Linked DNA regions of Dyadobacter chenhuakuii. The protein of the gene in region 1 interacts with the protein of each later gene in a pairwise test. Links are inferred from orthologs where the notes say so. Each region holds a gene or a part of one and is shown in the gene's direction. Other genes may lie near its edges.

What was found.
Region 2: the proteins of gyrA (region 1) and gyrB interact in binary tests that used the Escherichia coli proteins (3 or more experiments, as listed by UniProt). The link is inferred for Dyadobacter chenhuakuii from one-to-one orthologs.

Annotation. Positions count from the first base shown.
Region 1 is NZ_CP098805.1:1,516,603-1,529,226, forward strand. Bases 3,891-7,037 are described here. They hold gyrA (DNA gyrase subunit A), read left to right. Parts: upstream 3,891-4,200; coding sequence 4,201-6,837; downstream 6,838-7,037. Other genes in these bases: NFI80_RS06450 (gluconate:H+ symporter), read right to left, coding at 3,891-3,921; NFI80_RS06460 (tetratricopeptide repeat protein), read left to right, coding at 6,911-7,037. Also shown: NFI80_RS06435 (dipeptidase), read right to left, coding at 1-934; NFI80_RS06440 (D-TA family PLP-dependent enzyme), read right to left, coding at 957-2,066; NFI80_RS06445 (RidA family protein), read right to left, coding at 2,068-2,544; more of NFI80_RS06450, read right to left, coding at 2,617-3,890; more of NFI80_RS06460, read left to right, coding at 7,038-8,371; NFI80_RS06465 (hydroxypyruvate isomerase family protein), read right to left, coding at 8,751-9,617; NFI80_RS06470 (hydroxypyruvate isomerase family protein), read right to left, coding at 9,643-10,536; NFI80_RS06475 (c-type cytochrome), read right to left, coding at 10,645-12,624. UniProt on the Escherichia coli protein: A type II topoisomerase that negatively supercoils closed circular double-stranded (ds) DNA in an ATP-dependent manner to maintain chromosomes in an underwound state.
Region 2 is NZ_CP098805.1:2,964,007-2,976,363, reverse strand. The notes cover bases 6,362-9,241. They hold gyrB (DNA topoisomerase (ATP-hydrolyzing) subunit B), read left to right. Parts: upstream 6,362-6,763; coding sequence 6,764-8,719; downstream 8,720-9,241. Other genes in these bases: ppk1 (polyphosphate kinase 1), read left to right, coding at 8,889-9,241; NFI80_RS12335 (hypothetical protein), read left to right, coding at 6,362-6,646. In the rest of the region: NFI80_RS12345 (PVC-type heme-binding CxxCH protein), read left to right, coding at 1-1,972; NFI80_RS12340 (beta-galactosidase), read left to right, coding at 2,181-4,742; more of NFI80_RS12335, read left to right, coding at 4,946-6,361; more of ppk1, read left to right, coding at 9,242-11,207; NFI80_RS12320 (bifunctional UDP-N-acetylmuramoyl-tripeptide:D-alanyl-D-alanine ligase/alanine racemase), read right to left, coding at 11,208-12,357. UniProt on the Escherichia coli protein: DNA gyrase negatively supercoils closed circular double-stranded DNA in an ATP-dependent manner to maintain chromosomes in an underwound state.

The DNA of each region.
Region 1 (12,624 bases):
ATTGTTCTTTTCCATATGCACCATCCAGATCGGAGCCGATCCCGACTTGCAATGCATTTCCTGCAAGCTGGCAGATATGGTCGATATGTTCGGCCACATGCTCGATCTTCAAGCCCATATTTTCCGGGGTCGATTTTCCGCGGATCCAGCCCGGAATCATCATCCACGCATCGAACGCCATGCCGATAACTGCTTTTCTTTCGAGCAGCTCCCTGATCATTTCGTCCGAAAACTGCCTGTTATGCGGCGTAATCTTCCGAACCAGGTTATGACTGGCCCACACAGGACCCTTGAAAATATCCAGCGCCTCCCAGAACGCCGTATCGCACAAGTGTGTCGCGTCCAAAATAATATTCAGCTTTTCCATTTCACGCAGCAGATCTTTCCCTTTTTGCGATAATGGCTGGTCGGAATCTGTCCCGTAAGCGTACACGCCCGGACCATAATGTGCCGGTCCGATCGCCCGCAGGCCGTATTGGTAGGCGATTTCCAGGTTTTTGAGGCTGATAAAGGAATCGGCCCCTTCGAGACTCAGGATATAGCCAATCGGCAGGTTTTCGGTCGACGCCGCATTTTTCCAGAGATCTAAATGTTGATGTAAGCCGGGAAGATCGACAATCTGCACCATTTCACCGGCTTCTTCCATTGCTTTGTACCAAGCGATTTGCGCCTGCGTTTGCGCCCATGCCTGTGCCTGCGAATGCCAGCCTGGAATTTTGCTGTCGGGTTTCACTAAACGGGCGATCTGTGTTGCTACGCACATGCCAATGTTGCCTTTACGCATTTCGGGAAAACTGACAACGCCTTTGCCGCGGTCTGGTTTATCGGTCAGGTTTGCTTCACGTTGTCGGATCGCATTTAAATCCTGGGTAAGGTCCCGGTTCCATTCCACCGCATTCATGGAAAGGTCGAGATGGGCGTCGAAAAGAAACATTTTATTTTGTTTAGGAATTGAATTAAATGGTCAGGCGTCTGTTACGGGCCACGATTTTCCACTCGTCGGTCACTGCTCCGTCTTCAATGACGGAGGCAAAGTCATGCAATGCAACCGTCGGGCAGACGTGATAGGGCAGGGCATAGAGCACATCGCCGATCTCCGTAGCATCCCAAACGTCTTGCGTAACCTGCAAAACGCCATGTTCCTCGCTCTGTCCCATCAATGTATAGCTCGGCAGGTTGAGCAGTTTAAACCTGTTTTCAATCGGACTTTCGGGCGCAATGGCTTTATGACCCAGATCAATGGTGACAATGCCAGCCGTGGGTTTGGACACAACGCGGGTCAGGACCAGTGCTGCGTGCTCGAATGGCTGACTATCAAACCGGTCGCCATAACCCCAGTCCCAAAGCACATTTGTGCCCGGGCTCAGATACACATCCGGGCGCATGGCGTGTACGGTAAATGACGGAGAGCCGCCGGCGATGATCATGGGCGCATTGCCCGTATGGTTTTTGATCAGGTCAAAGAGTGGAAGGACAGTTTCGAATGCTTCATCCACAGCCAGTTTACGATCCGAAAATTCGGGATGACGCAGATGACCATCATACACATGAACGCCGCCGAAGGAAACGTTGGACAGTCCGGAAATGTAACGATATAAGGAAAGCAATGTGACGTCGGTAACGTGTCCCGAACGGTTCATGCCATTATTTACATCAATATATACATTGAAAATAACATCACTGGCAATGCCCAGTTTATTGAGGTCGTCCGTCGACTTCTCGTTGTCGACGAGGGAAGCGAAACTCACATCCTGGAATTTTTCACGCAGAGCCGACAGTCGGGTAATGTTCGGGCCAACCATCTGGTAAGCAAGCAAAATCCATTTTGCACCGGCATCGGCAAGCATTTCGGCTTCTGCGATCGTGGCGCATTTGAACTTACTGATGCCCTGTTCCAGCTGCATTTTTACGATTTCTCCGGATTTATGCGTCTTTACGTGGGGAATAAGCCTGTCGGCGTCACCGGCAATGCTTATCATGCCGCGGATATTGTTTTCGATCCGATCCTTATAGAATAGCAGGGAAGGGGAAATGACTTCGTCGGGGTTGTTAAGTTTGAACCACATATTATTTTTCTTCAAGCTCAAACATCACCTCAATCTCCACCGGAATGTTATCAGGAAGGCTTCCCATTCCCACCGCGCTTCTAACGCCGATTCCGTTTTCTTCGCCCCAGATTTTAGCAAAAAGTTCGCTGCATCCGTTGATGATGAAGGGGTGTTTTTCAAAGTCGGGTGTGCAATTGACCATGCCTAAAATTTTGATTACGCGCTTGATCCGGTTCAGGCTTCCCAGGTTTGCTTTTAAAGTCGACAGGATCGTCAATCCAACCTGGCGCGCTGCCAGCTTTCCTGCGTCTGCGTCCATATCCTTACCGATCCGTCCTTTGATTAATGTTCCGTCATCCTGGACCGTTCCGTGTCCTGAAACGTAAACCCAGCGTTTGTCGACGATCAGAAGAGGCTTGTAAACGCCAAGTGGCTTTGGAGCTGGAGGAAGACTAAGGCCAAGAGCAGCGAAGTTGGATTCAGGGGTGTTGTTCATTTTTATTGAGTGAATGAGCGAATGAGTGAATGACTGAATGTTTTTCTCATTCACTCATTCAAAATTAAACTTCTAAACAAACAAATTTAGTACTAAAACGCCCAGCAATCCCATTATAGACACAATTGTTTCCATAACTGACCAGGTAAGCAGAGTGTCTTTGATGCTTAAATTGAAATATTCTTTGAACAGCCAAAAGCCGCCATCGTTCAGGTGGGAGAACATTAAACTACCTGAACCAATGGACAATACGAGCAGTTCGGGAGAAACATCTGAAGTTACCAGCAACGGCGAAAGTATGCCCACCGTGGTGAGTCCGGCAACGGTTGCTGACCCTACGCAAATGCGGATGATCGCAGCAATCCCCCAGCTTAATATCAGGGGCGAAATGTCGACGCCTTTCAGGCTTTCGGCTATATAAGTGCTTACGCCGCTCGCTGTCATGATTTCTTTGAAAACCCCAGCTCCGGCAATGATCAGCAGGATTACGGATACGCCCTTAAATGCTTCTTCCATGGATTTGCTGACATGCTTCATATTCATTCCGCGACGGATCCCAAGCACATAAGCAGCAAACAATACAGAGATTAACATTCCGAAATAGGGTTCGGCAAGCAGGCCAATGATCTTATTGTCAGGATAAATGCGTTTTACGCCCGACATACTCGTCAGCAAAAATACAGGTAACAGAGCGGTTACCACACTGATTCCCAATCCGGGTAACTCGGCTGTTGGCCGTGGTTTTACATTGAAAAGATCTTCGTCTGGTTTTGGTTGGAAACGTTTCAGGGTGCTGCCGAAAAGCGGCCCGGCTACGGCGATTGCAGGAATGGAGACCATGATCCCGTATAATAATGTTTGTCCGAGATCCGCATTAAGCTGGCTGGCAATGGCGGCAGGCGAGGGGTGGGGCGGAAGATAGCCGTGCGCAACCGACAAAGCGGAAAGCATTGGCACACCCACATATAATAAAGGAAGGCGCGCAGTGGCGCTGATCATGAATATCAAAGGAATGACGATCACAAAACCAGCATTATAGAACAAGGGAATGCCTATCACAAACCCGGCCAGCGCCATGCCCCATTGAATGTATTTTTTCCCGAAAAGCCCGATTAGCGCATCTGTGATCCTTTGTGCCGCTCCGCTGTCCGCAACCATTTTCCCCAACATTGCACCGAAACCGACAATCAAAACAAGGTCGCCTAGTGTTCCGCCAACGCCTTTTTGGATGGCTTTGCTAACCGTCTCCACATCCAGCCCGCTAGCCAGGCCAAGTCCGATGGAGACGAGCAGGAAGGAGATGAAAGTGTCGATTTTGAGCCAGGCAATGAGGGCAATGAGGGCGAGTATGGCAATAAATGTCAGTAATAAAGGCATAATGGAATTGGGAGAAAAGTAAGCATTTAGGTAATAAGCTGGAAGAAACTAAAATTTAATGATAGAAGCCAATTAAGTTTTGAAAGCACATTCTTTCCTTAAAATCCGAAGGATCACCGATATACGAAAGGAATGCTGAAATAGCACAAAAGATAGTTTGTTAGAATGCTTTAAAATAGCGAAATTTGACTTTTTAGAACTTACATTATAGTATTAATTCATTGGGTAGTTGGACTTTTCAGCTGCTCGTTTAAATTTTCGATTCTTTTCTAATTCTTTATGGCAGAATCTTCTGGTGAAAACATTATCCCCATTAATATTGAGGATGAAATGCGTGGAGCATACATCGATTACTCGATGTCAGTTATTATTTCCCGCGCTTTGCCCGACGTTCGCGATGGTTTGAAACCGGTTCACAGGCGTGTGTTATACGGGATGTCGGATTTGGGTGTGAATTACAATCGCTCGCATAAAAAGTCGGCTCGTATAGTAGGGGAGGTTTTGGGTAAGTATCACCCGCATGGTGACTCGTCTGTTTATAATACAATGGTGCGTATGGCCCAGCCGTGGTCGTTGCGCTACCCGCTGGTTGACGGCCAGGGTAACTTCGGTTCGGTGGATGGAGATAATCCGGCGGCAATGCGTTACACCGAAGCAAGACTGAAACGCCTTGCCGACGAGCTGCTGAATGACCTGGGTAAAGACACGGTTGATTTCCAGCCTAACTTCGACGATTCCTTATCCGAGCCGTCGGTTCTTCCCGCTAAATTTCCGAATTTATTGGTCAATGGTTCCTCCGGTATTGCCGTGGGTATGGCCACCAATATGGCACCTCATAACTTATCGGAAGTTATCGATGGAGTCCTGGCTTACATTGACAATAACGAGATTACCATTCCCGAATTGATGGAGCACGTGAAGGCGCCTGATTTTCCAACGGGAGGGATTATATATGGTTACCAGGGCGTTAGGTCTGCTTTTGAAACTGGCCGCGGAAGCATTATTATGCGTTCCAAGGCGTCATTTGAGGTTTCAAAAACAGGTAGGGAGCAAATCATCATTACGGAGATTCCTTACATGACCAATAAAGCCGCGATGATCGAACGCATTGCAGGCCTTATTAATGATAAAAAACTGGACGGCATTTCGGACATCCGCGATGAATCTGACCGGGACGGGATGCGCATTGTTTTTGATTTGAAAAAAGATGCAGTTCCTAATATTGTATTGAACCACTTGTTCAAATACACGCCGCTGCAATCGAGCTTTGGTGTGAACAATGTGGCGTTGGTCAAAGGACGTCCGGTAACGCTTAATCTGAAAGACCTGATCAAGCATTATGTTGATCACCGGATTGTGGTTATCACACGTCGTACCGAGTATGAACTTCGCGAAGCAGAAAAGAGAGCGCATATCTTGCAAGGTTTGCTGATTGCGCTGGATAACCTGGATGCCGTTATTACATTGATCCGTAACGCACGTGATCCGGAAATCGCAAAAACAGGTTTGATGGAGTCGTTTGAACTGAGCGAGATTCAGGCCAAAGCGATTCTTGAACTTCGTCTGCAACGGTTAACAGGTCTTGAAAGAGACAAAATCGTGAAGGAATACGAAGAGATCATGGTTTTGATTACGGATTTGAAAGACATTCTTGCAAATGAATCACGCAAGTATGACATTATCAGAACGGAATTAGGAGAGATTAAAGATCGTTACGGCGACGAGCGCCGTACTAAGATCGAGTTTTCAGCGGAAGAATTCAGCGACGAGGATATGATCCCGGATGACGAAATGCTGATCACAATCTCGAATGAAGGTTATATCAAAAGAACACCATTAGCAGAGTATCGCACGCAGACAAGGGGTGGAGTAGGGTCCCGCGGAGTAAAAACCAAGGATACAGACTTTACCGAACATTTGTTCTCGGCAACGATGCTGAATTACCTGCTGATATTTACCGAATATGGTAAATTGTTCTGGATGAAGGTTTATGAAGTTCCCGAAGGAAGCAAGCAATCCAAAGGCCGCCCGATCCAGAATTTGATCAGCCTGGAAAATGGAGATTCCATTCGTTCAGTGATCAACGTTCGCACATTGTCGGATGCGGATTATATCAACAATAATTACCTCATTATGTGTACGCAGCAGGGCACAATCAAGAAAACTTTGCTGGAAGCATACTCTCGTCCGAGAACAAACGGAATTATTGCAATCTCAATTAACGAAGGCGACAGACTGTTGAATGTTGCGCTTACCAATGGCGACAATGACATCGTTATCGCATCGAGTGCAGGACGTGCTGTTCGTTTCAATGAAAAAGGAGTTCGACCAATGGGCAGAACTGCCGCAGGTGTTCGTGGTATCAATCTGAACGATGCGGATAACAAAGTAATCGGAATGGTTTGTATCAACCGCGAAGATGCCCAGCTGCTTGTTGTTTCTGAAAATGGTTTTGGAAAACGTTCTGCAATAGATAGTTACCGCATTACCAAGCGTGGTGGGAAAGGGGTTTCGACCATGAATGCCACCGACAAAGTGGGTAAATTGGTAGCAATCCGTGAAGTTACTGAGCAGGATGATCTGATGATCATTACCAGAAATGGAATTGCGATCAGAATGAGCGTATTGGACATTCGTCTGGCCGGCCGTAACACGCAGGGGGTTAAGTTGATCCGTCTGAACAATTCGGACGAAATTACTTCGGTTACACGAATCCTGAAAGATCCGGACGAAAAAGCGGAAGAACTGGATGAGAACGGAAACGTAATCCCGTCGGCAGCGATAGAAGGAACTTCGGACATGATCATCGTCTCGGCGGATGAGCAGGCAGAAGAGTTGGATGATGAAGAAGATGTGATTGAAGATGAAGACGACGAAGAAGATGAAAATGATCCTTCTGACGAGCCAGAGGCATGATTTTTGTAAAAATTATTTTAATTGATCTATATTTAGAATTCGAACAATCAATCACAACCAAAGTTTAATATTTATGAAAAAATTGTTTTTTGTGTCTGCACTTAGCCTTTTCAGTATGTCAGCGTTTGCGCAGGACGATGCTGTAAACAAGGCTGTTGTAGACCAGTTTCGTAAGGATAAAGAGAAAAGCGATAAAGACCTGACTGATGCAAAGGCTAGTGCAAAGGCTTCATTCTGGATGGAAAGAGCAAAATTGTATGAAAACATTGCTTTGCAGGGATCAGAAGTAGATTCAAGTGCAGCCAAAACGTCTTTAGAAGCTTACAAAAAGGTTGTGGAGCTTGACAAAACTAAAAAAGGTGAACCTGGTAAGTCTGCGAAGGAAGCTGAAAATGTGCTTGCAGGCGGAGAGGGATCTCAACTTTTCAATGCATTTGTAAAGCAGGGTGCTGAAAAATACCAGGCCAAAAACCTGAACGGTGCTCTTGAAATGTTCACAGCTGCTCAGGAAATCAATAAGAAAGATACGCTGGCTTCGCTTTACGGCGGAATTGCTGCGCAACAGCTTGATAAGAAAGACGTTGCAAGAGAGCAATTCGAAAAATATGCTGCAAATGGCGGTAAAGATCCAAGCGTATTCTACGGATTGGCACAGCTATATCGTGAAGAGAAAAACTTCGACAAAGCGATTGAAGCTTTGAACAAAGGATTAGCGCAGTCGCCAAACAACAAAGACCTGAAAGCAGAAGTTGTTAACATTCTTTTGGCGTCAGGTAATGAGTCTAAGGCGATCAGCGAACTGGAAGCATTGGCACAAGCTGATCCTAAAAATATTCAGAACGTGGTTAACCTTGCAATTCTTTACGATAACATGCAGCGCACTGCTGCGGACAGCGTGAAGCAGTTGAGTGCTAAGATGGGTTCAGGAAGTAAATCAGCTGCAAGTCTGACTAAAAACCTGGAAGCAGAAAAAAGCAAGATCGAAGTTTATGACGGCGAGGTGAAACGTATTGGTGCGTTGATTAAGAAGCAGCCAAAAAATGCGGATCTGAAACGTCAGCTCGCAGATGTAAATGCTAAGAAAAAAGAAACGATCGCAACCATTGCAACAATGGAAGGCGAAGTGAAATCTGCGACGGAAGCTGCACAAAGCAGTGCATCGTCAGGATCTGAAAAACAATTGGCAGACTTGAAAGCGAAGCAAAAAGACGCGAGCGAGAAAGCTATTGCGAACTACAAGAAAGCATTGGAGATCGACGGTGCAAATTATGACGCTTTGTATAACCTTGGTGTTTTCTATTTCAACGAAGCTGTACAATTGAAAGGCGAAGTTGACAATATGAACATGACTGAGTATCAGCAACGCGGCAAAGAAATCGAAGGTCGTGTTTGTGGTAAGTTCAAAAAGGCGAAGCCATATTTTGAAAAAGCTATCCAAGCGAAAGACGAAGCTGAGGCAAAAGATAACTTGACTACTGTAAACGGAGTTCTTGAGCAGTTCGCTGCAAAACAAGTTGCTTGCGTTGAAGAGTAAGAAGTTTATTGATATAATAAATGAAACAAGCGCTGAATAGGCGCTTGTTTCATTTAGCAAAGTCTATTTAACATAATATAAATTATACAACAAATGGGTCCTGAATTTTAGTTCAGGTATATGTCAATTAGAATTCGTTATATCAGTCTAAGATGCGGGATGGGTTGTTCTATTCAATTCTAAGGGCGATCGATTTCGGCTATTTGAAGCTTATTTGACTGATATTGAGCATTAATAGAGGCATTTTTAGATCGGTAAAATGACAATCGTCATTTTGATTTATGCTGCTAAAAGTCAAGAAACGGGCTTTTGGTAAAGAATATTGAAATGAAATCGAGATCGTGTTTAAATGACGATCTCGATTTCATTAAGTTTTCAATCAGGCAATGTCACAGATCTGTACACATTGTTTTAGGGAAGCCAGCGGTTCACGTTTTGGAATAAATTCCTGCGCGACAAAACCTTTATAGCCGGTGTCGACAATGGCCTTCATGATAGCCGGGTAATACAACTCTTGCCCTTCGTCAATTTCATTTCTGCCAGGAACTCCCCCAGTGTGATAATGACCGATGTATTTGTGATATTTTTTGATCGTTGCTATGACATCGCCCTCCATAATGGACATGTGATAAATGTCGTAGAGCAACTTAAAGTTTTCAGAGCCAACCATTTCGCACAAGCCTGCACCCCATGAAGTATGATCGCACATGTAATCTTTGTGGTTCACCTTACTGTTCAGCAATTCCATGATCATAGTAATTCCATGCTTTTCGGCCGAGGGCATTAACCTTCTTAATCCGATTGCACAGTTACGCATACCGTCAATGTCGGACATGCCACGTCGGTTGCCCGAAAAACAAATGACTGTTGAATATCCCGCTTCCTTTAATTTGGGAAAAAGATCTTCGTAGCTTTTTACAAGCTCGTCATGTAATGCAAGATCATTAAAGCCTTTTTCAATTCCCATCCCGGCGCCGTTTGGCAATGCACAGGTCAGGCCATATTTTTTAAGTGTTGGCCAATCTTCTGGACCTAGTAATTCGATGGACGTTATGCCCATTTCCTTACATTCTTTTGCAAAGGTGTCCAGCGGAATTTTGCCATAACACCATTTACAAACCGAATGATTAATCTTGCCATTTAGTTTTGAACCTAAGGCTTTTTCATTTGCAGCAAAAACTTCGGACAGTGAAAGCACGCCGATGCCTGCGGCTAAACTCTTTAATACAGATCGTCTCGTAGACATATAAGTAAGTATTTTAAAATAAATATCAGGCGATGTCACAAATGGTTACACCCTGTTTCAACGATGCGATGTCATCTTTACGGCTTGGAATAAACTCCTGACCTACAAAGCCTTTGTAACCGGTTTCGACGATTGCTTTCATGATCGTAGGGTAATACAATTCCTGCGTTTCGTCAATTTCATTCCGTCCGGGAACGCCGCCTGTGTGATAATGGGCAATGTATTTGTGGTATTTTTTGATTGTCGCAATCACGTCACCTTCCTGAATTTGCATGTGATAGATGTCGTAAAGAAGCTTGAATTTCTCCGAGCCAACCATATCGCAAAGGGCTGCCCCCCACTCTGTCCGGTCGCACTGGTAATCCCGGTGGTTCACCTTGCTGTTGAGCAATTCCATTACCAAAGTTACATTGTGCTTTTCCGCAGTTGGGATTAGTTTTTTGAGTCCGACCGCGCAGTTACGCAAGCCGTCTGTGTCAGACATGCCCCGGCGGTTTCCCGAAAAGCAAATAATTTTGTCATAACCTGCCGCCCGAACTTTTGGGATCACATCTTCAAAACCTTTGATTAGCTCCTCATGGTTAGCTGGATCGTTAAAGCCTTTTTCAATATTTCTGGTCAGGCCCTCGCCCCATGGCAACGCGCAGGTTAGTCCGTGCTTTTTAATGATCGGCCATTCGGCAGGCCCCAGAAGCTCTATGGAAGTTATGCCGATTTTCTTGCAGTCCTGTGCGAAAGTTTCCAGAGGGATCTTCCCATAGCACCATTTACAAACGGAGTGATTGATCTTGCCATTGAGTTTCGGACCTAATGCTTTTTCCGATGCGGCAAATGCTTCTGCCAAAGAAACCGGTAAAGTCATTAATCCCGCGCTGGTGGCAATATTTTTTAAAACAGAACGTCTTTCGATACGTTTCATTTGCATGCAGAAAATTGTGGAACTGGATAAAAAAGTAGTGGTGCAAGGGATTCCCTGCACCACTATATTAAGCTTAATAAAACATAATCTACTCAAAAAATCAATGATCTATTTCCCGCCTTTCGGAGCCGAAGCTTCGGTATAAATCGGGTTATTTTTATTGCCTCCTGACATCAGGTAAGCAACCAGATCTCTTAATTCATTCGGATTCAAACCGTTGATCAAGCCTGGAAGCATGACAGAAACGGTTGACATTTTAGTAGATGCAACCTCTTTTTTGCTGATCTTGCGGATCGTTTTAGAATCAAACGGGTTCTGGGCAATGTAATAAGCGTTAGCATCTTCATTGATCTGACGACCTACAATTGACTCTCCCGATTTCATTGTATAAGCGACTGATCCAAACTGGTCCGAAATCGTTTTGTTCGGATCAATAATTGATTCCAGCATGTCTTTGGCCGAGAAACGTGTTCCGAGTTGTGTCAAATCTGGTCCTACATCATTGCCTTCGCCCTGAATTACGTGGCAACGGTTGCAAAGTACAGCCGAAAAAATCATCTTGCCTTTATCGAAATCGCGGTTAGCAAGGCTGTCCTGAACAAGCGCAACGGCTTCATCCAGCTTCCAGGCACGTCCGGGTCCTTTTGGCGAGTACATTTTTACCAGATCGTTACCGGTGCCGGTAAGTAACTCAGCACCAGACAGTTTGTTATAATAAGCAACCTTATCCTTCGGAACGTTTTTCAATGCCAGTTGTCGCGCCTTGTCTATAAATCCAATGTAGCTGCGACCACCCTGATAGCTGAATGCCTTGGCGAACCATTTGAAATATTGTTCACTCAATTGTGGCGTCCAGCCTGTTTTGGCGCTGCTCAACATGATTGCGTAGAACATCTGCTGTTGTGGCGGCATTTTTTCCAGAAGACCAGCCAAATCAAGACCATATTGAGGGTTTCTCAAAATAAGGTCGGCAGAAGCTGTCACCATTTCATTGTCCTTATCATCAAATTTCTCATTCTTCTGGATCAGCGCAAGCGTTTTTTCAACGGCTTTCGGCGCTTCGAGAGTGATCAGGATTTTGCTTAAAAAACGGTTCTGCAAAGCACTCGGAGATGGATATTTTGGATTCAAGTAAGCGATTACTGCTTGCTTTGTTGCCGCATCCGGCTGTCCTGTGCGGTAAAGCGTCACTTCGACAGCGCGAAGCAGTGCTTGTTTTTGAAGATCATTCAGCTTCGCATAGTCGATCTTGGTAAGTCCGTTTAAAATAGGCCCTCCTACTTTTGTAGAATCTCCTTCGCGCGCCAACGCTATGGATGCATAAATCAATGTTTGCGGGTCTTTTTCAGCATAAACTTTTTGTTCCCATTCTGCAACAGGCTGATGTTCAATTGCTAAGCGTGCTGCAAAGCGCAGGAAACGATCAGGACTTTTCAAATATGGCCATGAAGTTTCTACTGCTTTTGGATCTTTTACTGCATGGAATTTTTCCAGATCTGTGCGTTGCTTGTGTTCTGCCGTAAGCACAGGCTTTACTGTATTTGCACCAGCCGGGATATTTTTGTAGTCTCCATAATACACCCGGTAAAGGTCAGATTCCAGGCGGCGGCCACCGGTTAGGAAATACAATGCGCCATCCGGACCGATTGCTCCGTCTGTAAGAGGAAGTGGTGCTCCTGACAGAAACTCTTCGTGATCTGCCGAGTATGTTGAACCGTTTGGTTTCAAATGCAAACCGTGAACGATACCAAAACTCCAGTCAAATGCCAGGAGCGTGTTTTTGTATTTCGCCGGGAACCTTGCCTCGTTCAGGTAAATGAGGTTTGTAGGCGATCCCTGGCCAATGTTCATGATCGGTGAAAGGAAGTCCGCGAATGCTGGCGACGTGTTGGCTGAGCCTGTTCTCCATCCATAATCACCACCGCTGGTTGCGTGACAAACGCGGGTTGGGCGATACCATGGTGTACCGAAATCCCATTCCATATCCGAATCATAGATGAAAAGATCACCTGCTTCATTGAAAGCAATGTCATACGAGTTACGGTAACCTGCACTTACAAGTTCCCAGGATTTTCCTTCCGGATCCGT
Region 2 (12,357 bases), 1.4 Mb from region 1 along the record:
AAAGCCTATGCAGATGTCATTTGACAACAAAGGCCGTCTGTGGATCGCGACCATGCCAAGTTACCCGCATTACAAGCCGGGCGATTCAAAACCGAATGACAAGATCATTATCCTGGAAGATACCAATGGCGACGGAAAAGCGGATAAGCAAACCGTTTTTGCAGATGGGCTGCATTTGCCGCTTGGTTTTGAGATCGCTCCGGAAGGCGTCTACATTTCGCAGGGAACAAATCTGAAATTGTACACAGATACGAATGGCGACGACAAAGCGGATAAAAGTGAAATCCTGCTCAGCGGATTCGACGATCACGATACGCACCATAACAGCCACGCTTTTACGGTTGACCCTTCGGGCGCTATTTATTCAGGTGAAGGGGTGTTTTTGCATACCAATGTTGAAACTTCTTACGGGCCGGTGCGGGCGACGAATGGTGGATTTTACAGATATGCGCCGCAACTAAGGAAACTGGAACGCACCGCGCAGCTTTCGATCCCAAATCCCTGGGGCATTGCATTTGATGACTGGGGACAGCCGTTTTTCGCTGAAACTTCCAGTCCGGATGTGCGATGGATGTTGCCGGGCTCCATTTTGCCCCGCTACGGAGAAGCCAACCATAAATCGGTTCAGCTGATAGAAGAAAAACACAGGGTAAGGCCCACTTCAGGTCTGGAATTCGTTTCCAGCCGCCATTTCCCGGATGAATTGCAAGGCGACTTTCTGATCAATAACACGATTGGTTTTTTGGGGACAAAAGAGCATACATTAAAGGACGATGGCACGGGATACAAAAGCACGCACCGCATGGACCTGATCGTAAGCGAAGACCGCAATTTCCGTCCGGTGGACATGGAATTCGCCCCCGACGGCTCCCTTTACCTTATCGACTGGCACAATATCCTCATCGGTCACATGCAGCACAATGCCCGCGATCCTTTGCGCGATCACTCGCACGGCCGCGTTTACCGTGTTACGTATCCTTCGCGCCCGTTGGTAACGCCAGCAAAAGTGGATGGCGCCAGCATTGATGAGCTTTTGGAAAACCTGAAATTGCCAGAATACCGCACGCGATACAGGACCAGACGTGAACTCAGAGGCCGTAATGCTTCGGAAGTGCTGCCAAAAATTACCAAGTGGGTTGCCGGACTGGATAAAAATGATCCAAGATACGAACACCACCTGCTGGAAGGATTATGGGTAACATGGGGCCTTAATAAAGTGGATCAGAAGCTGTTGAAGCAGGTTTTGAAGGCAAAGGATTATCATGCAAGGGCCGCGGCCGTACAAGTTGTGCGTTACACGGGCCATCAGGTGCCGGATCAGGCCGACCTGCTGATGCAGGCTGCACGGGACGAAAACAGCCGGGTTAGGCTTGTGGCCATTGTCGCTGCTTCCTGGATCGAAAAAGAGAAAGGGCTTGCTGTGCTGGCAGAGGCGAAAAAGTTGCCGCTCGATGACTGGACGATCCATGCATACGAAGGCGCGCTCGCCCACCTTAATGGTGAGAACATGAAAAAAGAAAAGCAGGAAGTGACGCAAACGGCACTGAAAGGCAAAGCGCTCGAATTGTATACATTAGGCAAAACTATTTATGCAAAAGAAGGATATTGTGCAACTTGCCATCAGCCTGACGGAAAGGGGCTTACAGCGTCCGGGTTCCCGCCATTGGCAGGCACCCCTTGGGTGCTGGGCAGCGATGAGCGGTTGATCAAGCTGGCTTTGAAAGGATTGCTGGGGCCGATTGAGGTCAATGGACAGAAATATCCTGGTCAGGTGCCTATGACGCCATTTGCCGGCTTGCTGAATGATGATGAAATGGCTGCCGTGCTTACTTACGTCAGGAATTCATTTGGAAACAAAGGCCCCGCCATCATGCCTGAAAAAGTGAAGCAGGTAAGGGCCGCAACGGAGAGCAAAAAAGACTTTTATTCTCCTGACCAGTTGCTGAAAGAGCATCCGCTGGAAAAAATGTAGACTACATTGCTTTATACAAAAAGGCTATTTTCCGAAGGGGAAATAGCCTTTTTTTTGGTTTACGAATTCATCTGCGTTTCGTTTGTAACTCGGCGGTTATAGTATTATTTCATTTAATATTATTTAAAAATGAATAAAAAGCGATGCTATTTTGTAGAATTTCTTACATTTGAAAATCGAATAATTTGTAAATGTGGTGTTTGAAAATATGAGAAAACGTATATTCGTAAAATGGCAGGCTAGTACTCTTTTCTTCTCTCTTTCCCTTTTTGTTTCCCCGCTCGACTTATCAGCTCAGCAGCCCCGCTACTTCGCAGTTTCCATGGTCAATGAAAATGACAATGCGTCTTTGCCAACCATTCAGGCGGCGAAGGACATTGGATTCAATGCTGTGGCACTTACGGTGCAATGGGGAACTATTGAAGGAAAAATTTCCAGGATTCTGAAAGCCGAGAAAGGAGCCGATTACAATGTTTGGAAGCAGTATGATGACCAGATTTCCCTGGCCACTTCGCTGGGGATGAAAATAGCGCTTAACATTGCTGTCAGCACCGGCGATGATGTTACAAACAGCATTTCCGACCGCTATGGTGTGGATACGGGTGATGGATGGAAAAAAGAAGAGCGCATGCTGGTGGTTAACTATGAAGGGCAGGAAGCCGTTTTTCAAAAGCAAGGCGGTCCGATAAGGCCTAACATCAACCTGCAATTTGTAATGACTTCGCTTGCTGCGCAATCCACGCGTGACCGCATTTCCGGATTTGCAGCAAAGGTTATGCAGCGTTACAAATATTTGCAGGATCAGAACAATCTGCTGTATGTGAACCTGATATACTCACGCCAGGGTGAAGGTGAGTTTGATATGGGTTCTACAAAATATCACTATGAGCAGCAGCTCGATATGGTCAATGCGCTGACGGATTACTCGCAGCCCATGACCAATGCATACAGGAACTGGCTGAAAGGAAAATATGGACATATCGAATATCTGAATGCTGCCTGGGGCACGAATCATTCGTCATTCGACCAGGTTTCGCCAAAGCGGCCTTCCGGTTCCACATTCACCGGCCCCGACGGAACCGACTGGTTTACATTTCGGACGCTGATTTTAAAAGAGACTAATAATCTGTTCAAGAACGCGGTCAAAGGTGTAAGTCCTAATACAAAAGTGATCACGCACCACGGATCGGTTTACGATAAGATTGCTCGGTCGAGGGGCACGCTTCATTTTAACGAGATCGGTGCAGACCTGGATGGTATCAAGATCAATGATGAAGTATATTATGATCACCGTTTTGCGATAGATCTGGTGCGGTCCAATCTGCCGGGGAAACTCTACGTGAACGAAGCGGCCTATGTGACGGGAATGGAATCGGTGGAAAGCATTACAACGGAAAGTTTTACACACGGCGCCCATGTGGTAACCATGTTCTATCTCGAAAATGCCCTGAAGTCTCCCAGTGCGGTTAATGCATTGAAAACGCTCGCTTCCAATTGGGTAACCAACAAGACTGTGATCAATCCTGCACCCAGCAATTCAAACACCTTCACATTGTCCAGCATGATCGACAGTGATGGCTGCCGTACAGTACGCGATACTTACTGGAACGACTGCGACGCTTACATCCGGTGGAGAAACACTTTTGACAATGGTGGCGGAAGGCCCATCAACTTCACAATGCAAAATGATGTGGTGAAGCCGGGCTGCTTTTATAAAGATCTTTCACTTGCCGGCAACGGACAGCAGTCAGCCTCCATCATTCCGGACGGGAAATTCGTGCATATGACGGATGCAAACTGCAAGTTGATCTCCACCGTTAAAGGTTCCGGCCTCACGAACGGCACCAATAACTTTACAGCGAAAGTTGACATTGATAACCAGGTGAACTCGCACGACGGACAGCCTTATGTGCAACGCCATTTCAAACTGACTCCGGGCGGCACTAACCCAACAAGTGCCAACATTACGTTATATGTCAGCCAGGAAGAGCTTACGGCTTTCAATGCCATGAGTACAGTAAAGCTGCCTGAGAATGCAATGGATTCCGACCGGTTCCGGGCTAACCTCAGGATCCTGCAATGGCACGGCGACATGAAACCCGGCAACCCGGATTTTACGATCGACCCGAACGACGATGACATTCAGTGGGATGGCATACTCAATCTCTGGAGGATAAGATTTAACGTAAACGGATTTTCAACATTCTATATCTCAGCCGTTAATGCAGCACCACTGCCCGTGAACCTCATTAATTTCAATGGGAAGAAAGAAGAAAACGCGGTTTCGCTTCACTGGCAGACTTCCGAAGAAACCAACAGCGATCATTTTGAGATCCAGCATGGCGTGGACGGAAAGCAGTGGACAAAGATAGGAGAAGTGGACGCAGCGGCAGAAAGCAAGGTTTTGAAAAGCTACCATTTTGTCCATTCGTTTCCGGTGAATGGCAAAAACCTGTATCGCCTGAAAATGGTGGATCAGGACGACACGTTTGCTTATTCGCGGATCATTTCAGCCGCATTTGAAAATGCTGAGAAGCTAACGCTATATCCGAACCCTGTCACTTCGGGCACCATTTTTCTGCAATATTCCGGTGCGGCACCCACGGTGACGCTCACCGATATTACCGGCAGGACCGTTCCCGTAACCACCGAAAAAACCAGCCCGGATCAGCTGAATGTGAAGGCAAAAACGCGGTTAATACCCGGCTTGTACATTCTCAATGCAGATTATGGCACCAAGCAGGTTCGGCATAAAGTGGTTGTGGATTAATGCAAAAGAAACATTTGGAATCACTTGGAGCGGGCGTTATGCCCGCTCTTTTTTGTATTGCGCCAATCCGGTTTCCGCATTCGCCCGCGAGTAAAAAAGGCGTTGAAATTTAAGAATCCGGTTATAATGGTTTAGTTTTGAATTGATAAATGCTGGGTTTAAATAAATCAGGGCTACAAAATTCAATTCACTTTCCGGTTCATATGAAGTCACGATTTCTCTCGGGTGTCGTTATATGCTTGGTCATTCTTGTATACTTATTTTACAATTTTTATTATTCCGTCAACTTCCCCTACCAGGACGATTTTCTCTTAATCCAATTCATTGAAGTGGTTTCCCAGGGCGGGCTAGGTGTTCTTGGCCTGATCACGGAGCTCTTCCGAACATTCAATGACCATAAGGCAGTGGTGCCGAGGCTTATCGCCCTTATCGAATACACCATCACCGGGCATCTCAACTTCCGGTTTTATATCTTGCTTGTTTCGATTAATGTAACATTCATTTTCTATTTCATTTACCTGCAATACAAGAAGACCAGGCTGCCGCTTTATTATTTCATTCCTGCCGCTTTCCTGTATTTCCAGCCGCTTTATTACGATGTCTCTGGCTGGGCACTGAACGGAATGCAGCATTCGTTCCTGACGGCATTCACGGTCAGCGCTATTATACTGGCTTCCCGCCGCACCAATCTGTCGCTGTACGGCGCGATGCTTTGCTGCTTTCTGGCCACTTTTACACATGGGAACGGAATCTTATCTTTTCCTGCGATCATATTCTATTTCCTGTGTTTCAAGGACTTCAAGCGGGCCATTATTTCAGGCGGATTCATGATCCTTTGCCTGGTGATCTACCTGGCGGGTTACGAATCAGGGCAGGCCGTCAGCCTTCCTAAGGACCTGGGGGTGTTTTTCTCATCGCTTTTCGGATTTATTGGTTCGGCCATGTCGCTATGGGCGTTTCCGGAGCTATTGTCGGCAATTTGGGGCGCAGTTATCATTGCGTTTATGGTATACATTGTTTGGCGCGTGGCCGCAATCTATTTCAACAAGCCCGTCAATGTTAAACCCGGGACGGCTGAGCTGCTGGCGTTGTTCGCATTCATTTTTATAACAAGTCTGGTGATTGCGCTTTTCCGTTCGTGGGCGGGCAGCACCATAGCAAGCCGGTTCCAGATCTATGCGTCGCTGTCGACCGTGATGTTTTATATTCTGTTGCTGGATTACAGCTCATTCTTTCGCAGGAAAGCGGTTTTTTATACCATTACAGCGCTGAGCGTGTTCTATTGCGTTTATTCCTATTACAAATTTACAGGCACGGTTGCGATCAAAAGAACGACTTATCTCGCTGATGTATACAACTGGAAAACAAACCGCAATATGTTTTCGGTTGAAAAGACCATCATCAGGAATGGCAGCTTTTATCTGATACCAGGCTACGAAAAAGGATTTTTCCACTTGCCGGAAGCCGTCGTTCAGCGCGACGAGCTGGATTCCATGTTTAACGCGAACGCCACGGCTGCCAGAAATTACGCGCTTTATGTGGAGGACTGGGATATTGAAAGGGTCGTGCGGCAGGGCGTCGAACACCTTACCGCTTACTTCGTGGCAAGCAATGCTGCTCCCGGAGGAAAAGGCCTCGCCGGTGATCGCTTTTTGGTTTTGAGAGACCAGAAAACGCGTGTGATACATCTCTTGAATGCCAATCCGAAAATAGATTCGAGAAAGGAAATCATCACTAAAATGCACTATTACAAAGCAGGGTTCAACACTTTCCTGAGAGAGGACGACCTCGTTCCCGGAACTTATGACATGGGGATTCTGGACGTAAGCAACAACGGCCAAAAGACGTTTTACAAATTAGATAAATCCCTTTTTGCATCTGGCTCCGCATACAGCCTGAAATAGTATTTCGGATGTGATCCCAATGTTTTTTGTGCTAGGTTAAGCGGTAAAAAAATCGTATCTTTACGGGCTTAAAAAGCCTGAAAATGGTTCTTTTTATCCAAGTGTAAAACAAACTATATGTCAAACGAAGCAGTGATTGAAGTAAATAGTTATTCAGCCGAAAACATCCAGGTTCTTGAAGGTTTAGAGGCCGTTCGTAAGCGTCCGGCCATGTATATTGGTGACACTGGTTTTAAGGGGGTTCACCATTTGATTTGGGAGGTTGTCGACAACTCCATTGATGAAGCGATGGCTGGCTATTGCGACACCATCAATGTTACAATTGAGAAAAATAACTCCATTACTGTTCAGGACAATGGCCGGGGAATTCCAACCGGAATGCATACAAAAGAGAAAAGATCCGCGCTGGAAGTCGTTTTGACGGTTCTTCACGCCGGTGGTAAGTTTGATAAAGATACGTATAAGGTTTCCGGTGGTTTGCATGGTGTAGGGGTTTCCTGCGTAAATGCACTTTCAATTCATTTGAGAGCAGAGATCCATCGCGAAGGAAAAATATTCGAGCAGGAATACAGCGAAGGCAAGCCGCTTTACCCGGTTAGAGTGATCGGTGAATCCGAAAAAACAGGGACATTTATTCACTTCCTGCCGGATGCAACCATTTTCACAGTTACAGAATACAAATACGAAACCGTAGCAACACGTCTCCGGGAATTATCCTATTTGAATAAAAGAATCCGGATCACCCTGGAAGACAAACGTGAGGAAGATGAGGACGGCAAATTCAGAGGTGAAGAGTTCTATTCCGAGATCGGTCTGAACGAATTTGTGACTTACCTGGATGCAACCCGTCAGCCCTTGATTCCTGCGCCGATCCACATGGAAACGCTGAAAGGAACTGTTCCGGTGGAAGTGGCGATGATGTATAATACGTCTTACAGCGAGAATGTATTTTCTTATGTAAACAACATTAACACCATTGAAGGAGGAACGCACGTTTCCGGTTTCCGGGCGGCCTTGACAAGAACATTGAAAAATTACGCTGAGAAATCAGGGGTTCTTGCCAAAGAAAAAATCGAGATCAGTGGGGACGACTTCCGGGAAGGCTTAACTGCCGTAATCTCGATCAAAGTTCAGGAGCCTCAGTTTGAGGGCCAGACTAAAACGAAGCTTGGAAACTCTGAGGTGACCGGTGTAGTAAGTCAGGTGGTGTCGGAAATGCTTGATACATATCTGGACGAACATCCGAAAGAAGCACGTGTTATCATTGATAAGGTTATCCTGGCCGCCAAAGCACGTATCGCTGCTAAAAAAGCACGCGAAATGGTGCAGCGGAAAAATATCCTGACAGGAACCGGCTTACCTGGTAAGCTGTCCGACTGCTCCGAAACAGATCCGAATGTTTGCGAGTTGTACCTGGTCGAAGGGGACTCTGCGGGCGGAACTGCAAAACAAGGCCGTAACCGCGCATACCAGGCGATTTTGCCACTTCGTGGTAAGATCCTGAACGTGGAGAAAGCACAGGAATACCGGATTTACGAAAACGAGGAGATTAAAAATATGTTCACCGCAATGGGTGTGCAGATCGGAAAAGACGGAGATGAAAGAGCTTTGAACATTGACAAGCTTCGTTATCACAAGATCGTCATCATGACGGATGCGGATATTGACGGTAGCCACATTCGCACATTGATCCTGACCTTCTTCTTCCGCTATATGAAGATCCTGATCGACCACGGCTACATTTACATTGCGCAGCCGCCGCTTTACCTCGTGAAAAAAGGACGTGAAGAGCGTTATTGCTGGACAGAGGCACAAAGAGAGACTGCTATCCGGGAGATCGGTGCAGGTCGTGAGGAATCGGTTAACGTACAGCGTTACAAAGGTTTGGGAGAAATGAATGCGGAACAATTATGGGAAACAACCATGAATCCGGATAAAAGAAGCCTTAAACAGGTTTCCATTGAGTCAGCAGCAGAAGCAGATCATTTATTTTCTATGCTGATGGGCGACGAAGTGGCTCCTAGGCGTGATTTTATTGAGAAAAATGCCAAATATGCACGTGTGGACGTGTAGCTTTTGACCCCTATAAGTTTTGGAAACGGATGGCTGTCAATCGCAGCCATCCGTTTCTGTTTTTCGGACTAAGATTTAACAGAAACTTCATGTTAGGAGAAACATTAGATTCTTAGATTCGTTGAATTTTTAATAGCCATTTATAACACAACCCTTAAAGAATTCAAATATGTCCGGCTCAACCGATCCTATATATAGCAACGGAAAAAAGGGCAGATTAAATAATCTGTTTGCTTTTTTTAAAAGTACCAAAGGCACAGCTTCCCCCGAAGACAATAAGATCATCAGCCCGCCTACTGAAAAGACCAACACGCTGGTTCAGCAGAGTGACCTGATCAGCCGGGATCTGAGCTGGCTGAAATTCAATGACCGCGTGCTTGATCAGGCAACCAATGAGGAACGAAACCTTTTTGACCGCCTGAAATTTTTGGCTATCACATCTTCCAACCTGGACGAGTTTTTCACGATCCGCGTCGGGAGCCTTTATAATTATCTTGATTTTGGAAAAGAGCGGCTTGATTATTCCGGTCTGAGGGAAATCCCGTTCCGGAAGGTGCTCATGCGAGAAGCGCACGAGTTTGTCAGGAAGCAGAATGATTGTTATAAAAATCAGCTTTTACCGCTGTTTGAGCAACACGGTTTCAAGATCATCAAGCTGGATGCAGTCCATGACGACGAAAAAGCCGCTGTGGAAGAATATTTCGAGCGGACGGTATATCCGATGTTAACCCCGATGCTTTTTGATTATACCCACGCATTCCCGGTTTTACTCGCGAAAGTGCTTATTCTGGGTGTGATCACGCAGGTGAAAGGAACCAGCTCCGAGGAGGATCGGAAACTTTCATTTGTGCAGTTGCCGCTTAATCTGCCTCGTTTCTATGTGATCGATCGCGAGGATGAGCTGTTGTTCTTGCCTATTGAGGACATTGTCAGGGAATACATTCACAAGCTTTACCGCAATGTGGACATTGTTTCCACCAATCTGTTCAGGATCATCCGCAACGGTGATTTTTCACTGGAAGAAAGTGACGATGTAGAGTCGGATTTTATTGATGAAATCAAGCAAAAGATAAAAAGCAGGCGTCTGGGACGTGTTGTGCAGGTTTCCATCGAGCATGATACCAATCCTGATTTGCTGAATTTGTTCAAAAAGCGTTGGGAAATAGACGATTATAACATTTTCCCGATCGATGGTTTTATCGATTACACATCATTCTGGGGCATTATCAAGCATCCCGAATTCAAAGACCAGATTCCGGCGATCCACCCGCCTGTGCCTCCGCTTGGGCTGGACAGGGAACGTATTCCGGACATTTTTGAAGTAATGCGTGAGCGGGATATCTTGTTACACCACCCTTACAACAACTTTGAGCCGGTATTGCAGCTTTTGGAACAAGCAGCCGAGGATCCGAAGGTTTTGTCTATCAAACTGACCATTTACAGGTTAGCCAAAAATTCCAGAGTTACAGAAGCATTACTGCATGCGGCCGAAAATGGTAAGCACGTAGCCGTTCTGTTTGAGGTTAAGGCGCGTTTTGATGAAGAAAACAACATCAGGGAGGCGCAAAGGCTGCAAAAAGCGGGTTGCTTCGTAATCTACGGCATTGGCTTACTCAAAACCCATACAAAACTGCTGCTGATCGTTCGTAATGAGGGAAACCGCGTATTGCGTTACGCGCATTTGTCGAGCGGGAACTACAATGAGGACACTTCGAGGCTGTATACGGACACGGGTTTACTGACCTCCAATGAAAAATATACGGAAGATATTTCTGAGTTTTTCAATGTTATCACCGGACATTCGATTCCATCGGAATATCAGAACCTGATCACCGCGCCGCGTTATATGCGCGATAAGCTGGTGGAATTGATCCAGCAGGAAGCCAAGAATGCGCAGGCAGGCTTGAAAAGCGGTATTTGCATCAAGATCAACTCGCTGGAAGACAGGACAACCATTCTGGAACTTTACAAGGCATCCGAAGCAGGCGTTCCGATCAAGTTAATTGTGCGTGGAATGTGCTGCTTGCGTCCGCAAAGGGTGGGGTTGAGTGAGAATATCACGGTCAGGTCGCTGGTAGGGGACTTTTTGGAGCATTCGAGAATATTTTATTTCCATCAGAATGGCGATCCGGTGGTTTACGGCGGAAGCGCTGACGCTATGGTGCGCAGTTTCGACAAGCGCATTGAATCCCTCTTCAAGCTCGTGGACCCGCGCGTACGCCAGGAAGCGATCCACATTCTGTATTATAGCTTGCACGACAATGTGAATGCTTACGAAATGCAGGAAGACGGTAGTTATATCAAATGCGAAATTGAAGAAGGAACAGAGCCTCTTAACGTGCACGAGGCATTCTATACCGTAACGCTCGACCAGGTTATGGCCACGCATTTGTTTGAGGATGAGCCGGTTCGCCCATCCCGGCCGGAAGTCCCCGAAGCCATCGCAACAGGGGAGTTGACAGAAACGCCAGACGAAACGCAGGTTTAGTTATTCTTTATAAAAAACCCTTTTAACACGGTCCCCGATTCCTGTCAGGATTTCATAAGGGATCGTGTTTATTTGTTTGGAGAGTTCGATAATCGGCATTTCTTTTCCAAAAATAATCACTTCGTCGCCCTCGTTGACAGTGGCTCCCGTGACATCGATCATGGTCATATCCATGCAAATGTTGCCAATTGTAGGGCATAGCGTGCCATTTACCCACACTTTTCCTGCTCCATTTCCTAATCCGCGGTCATAGCCATCCGCATAGCCAATGGCCAGCGTGGCAATGGCGGCGTCGTGGTCCAGATGCCCGCGCCGGCTGTAACCGACTGTTTCACCTGCCGACAAATATTTGATTTGCGAGACAACTGTTTTCAATGTGCCCACCGACTGCAAGGCCTGCTGCTCCTGCCCGGTTGCTTCCACGCCATAAAGACCGATGCCCAAACGCACCATATCCAGCTTATAATCCGGAAAACGAACAATTCCAGCTGAATTCAGCATGTGCTTAATTGCAGTATAACCGAGTGCTGTTTCAATTTGCTGTGCGCCTTCATGGAAAAGCTCGAACTGCTGTTTTGAAAAAGCATTGTGAACACCTTCGTCCGCGCCGACAAGGTGGGAGAAAATAGAGGCGACCTTCATGTGGGGATTTGCCTTCAACATTTCAATCAGCCATTCCAGGTCATCTTTTACAAAACCCAGGCGGTGCATGCCTGTATCAAGCTTCAAATGCATTGCTGGGATCTCGGCGGTGAACTTATTCTTGTTTACAAATGCGATCCACTCGGTAAAAATGCGCTGGCTGTAAATTTCAGGTTCAAGTCTGTATTGCAGCAGCAGATCAAATGCCTGGGAAGTAGCATTCATCACCATAATCGGCAATGTAATGCCGCTTTGCCTTAATGCAACACCTTCGTCCGCATAGGCAACGCCCAGGTAATCCACGCGGTGAAATTGCAGGAGAGAAGCCACTTCGGAACTGCCGGTTCCATACGCAAATGCCTTCACCATCGCCATGATCTTGGTTTGCGCCCCGACTTTTGACCTGTAAAAATTCAAATTATGGGATAATGCATCCAGATTGATCTCTAAGACCGTCCCATGCGCTTTTTGCTGCAACCGCTGAACGATTTTTTCAAATGAGAATGGT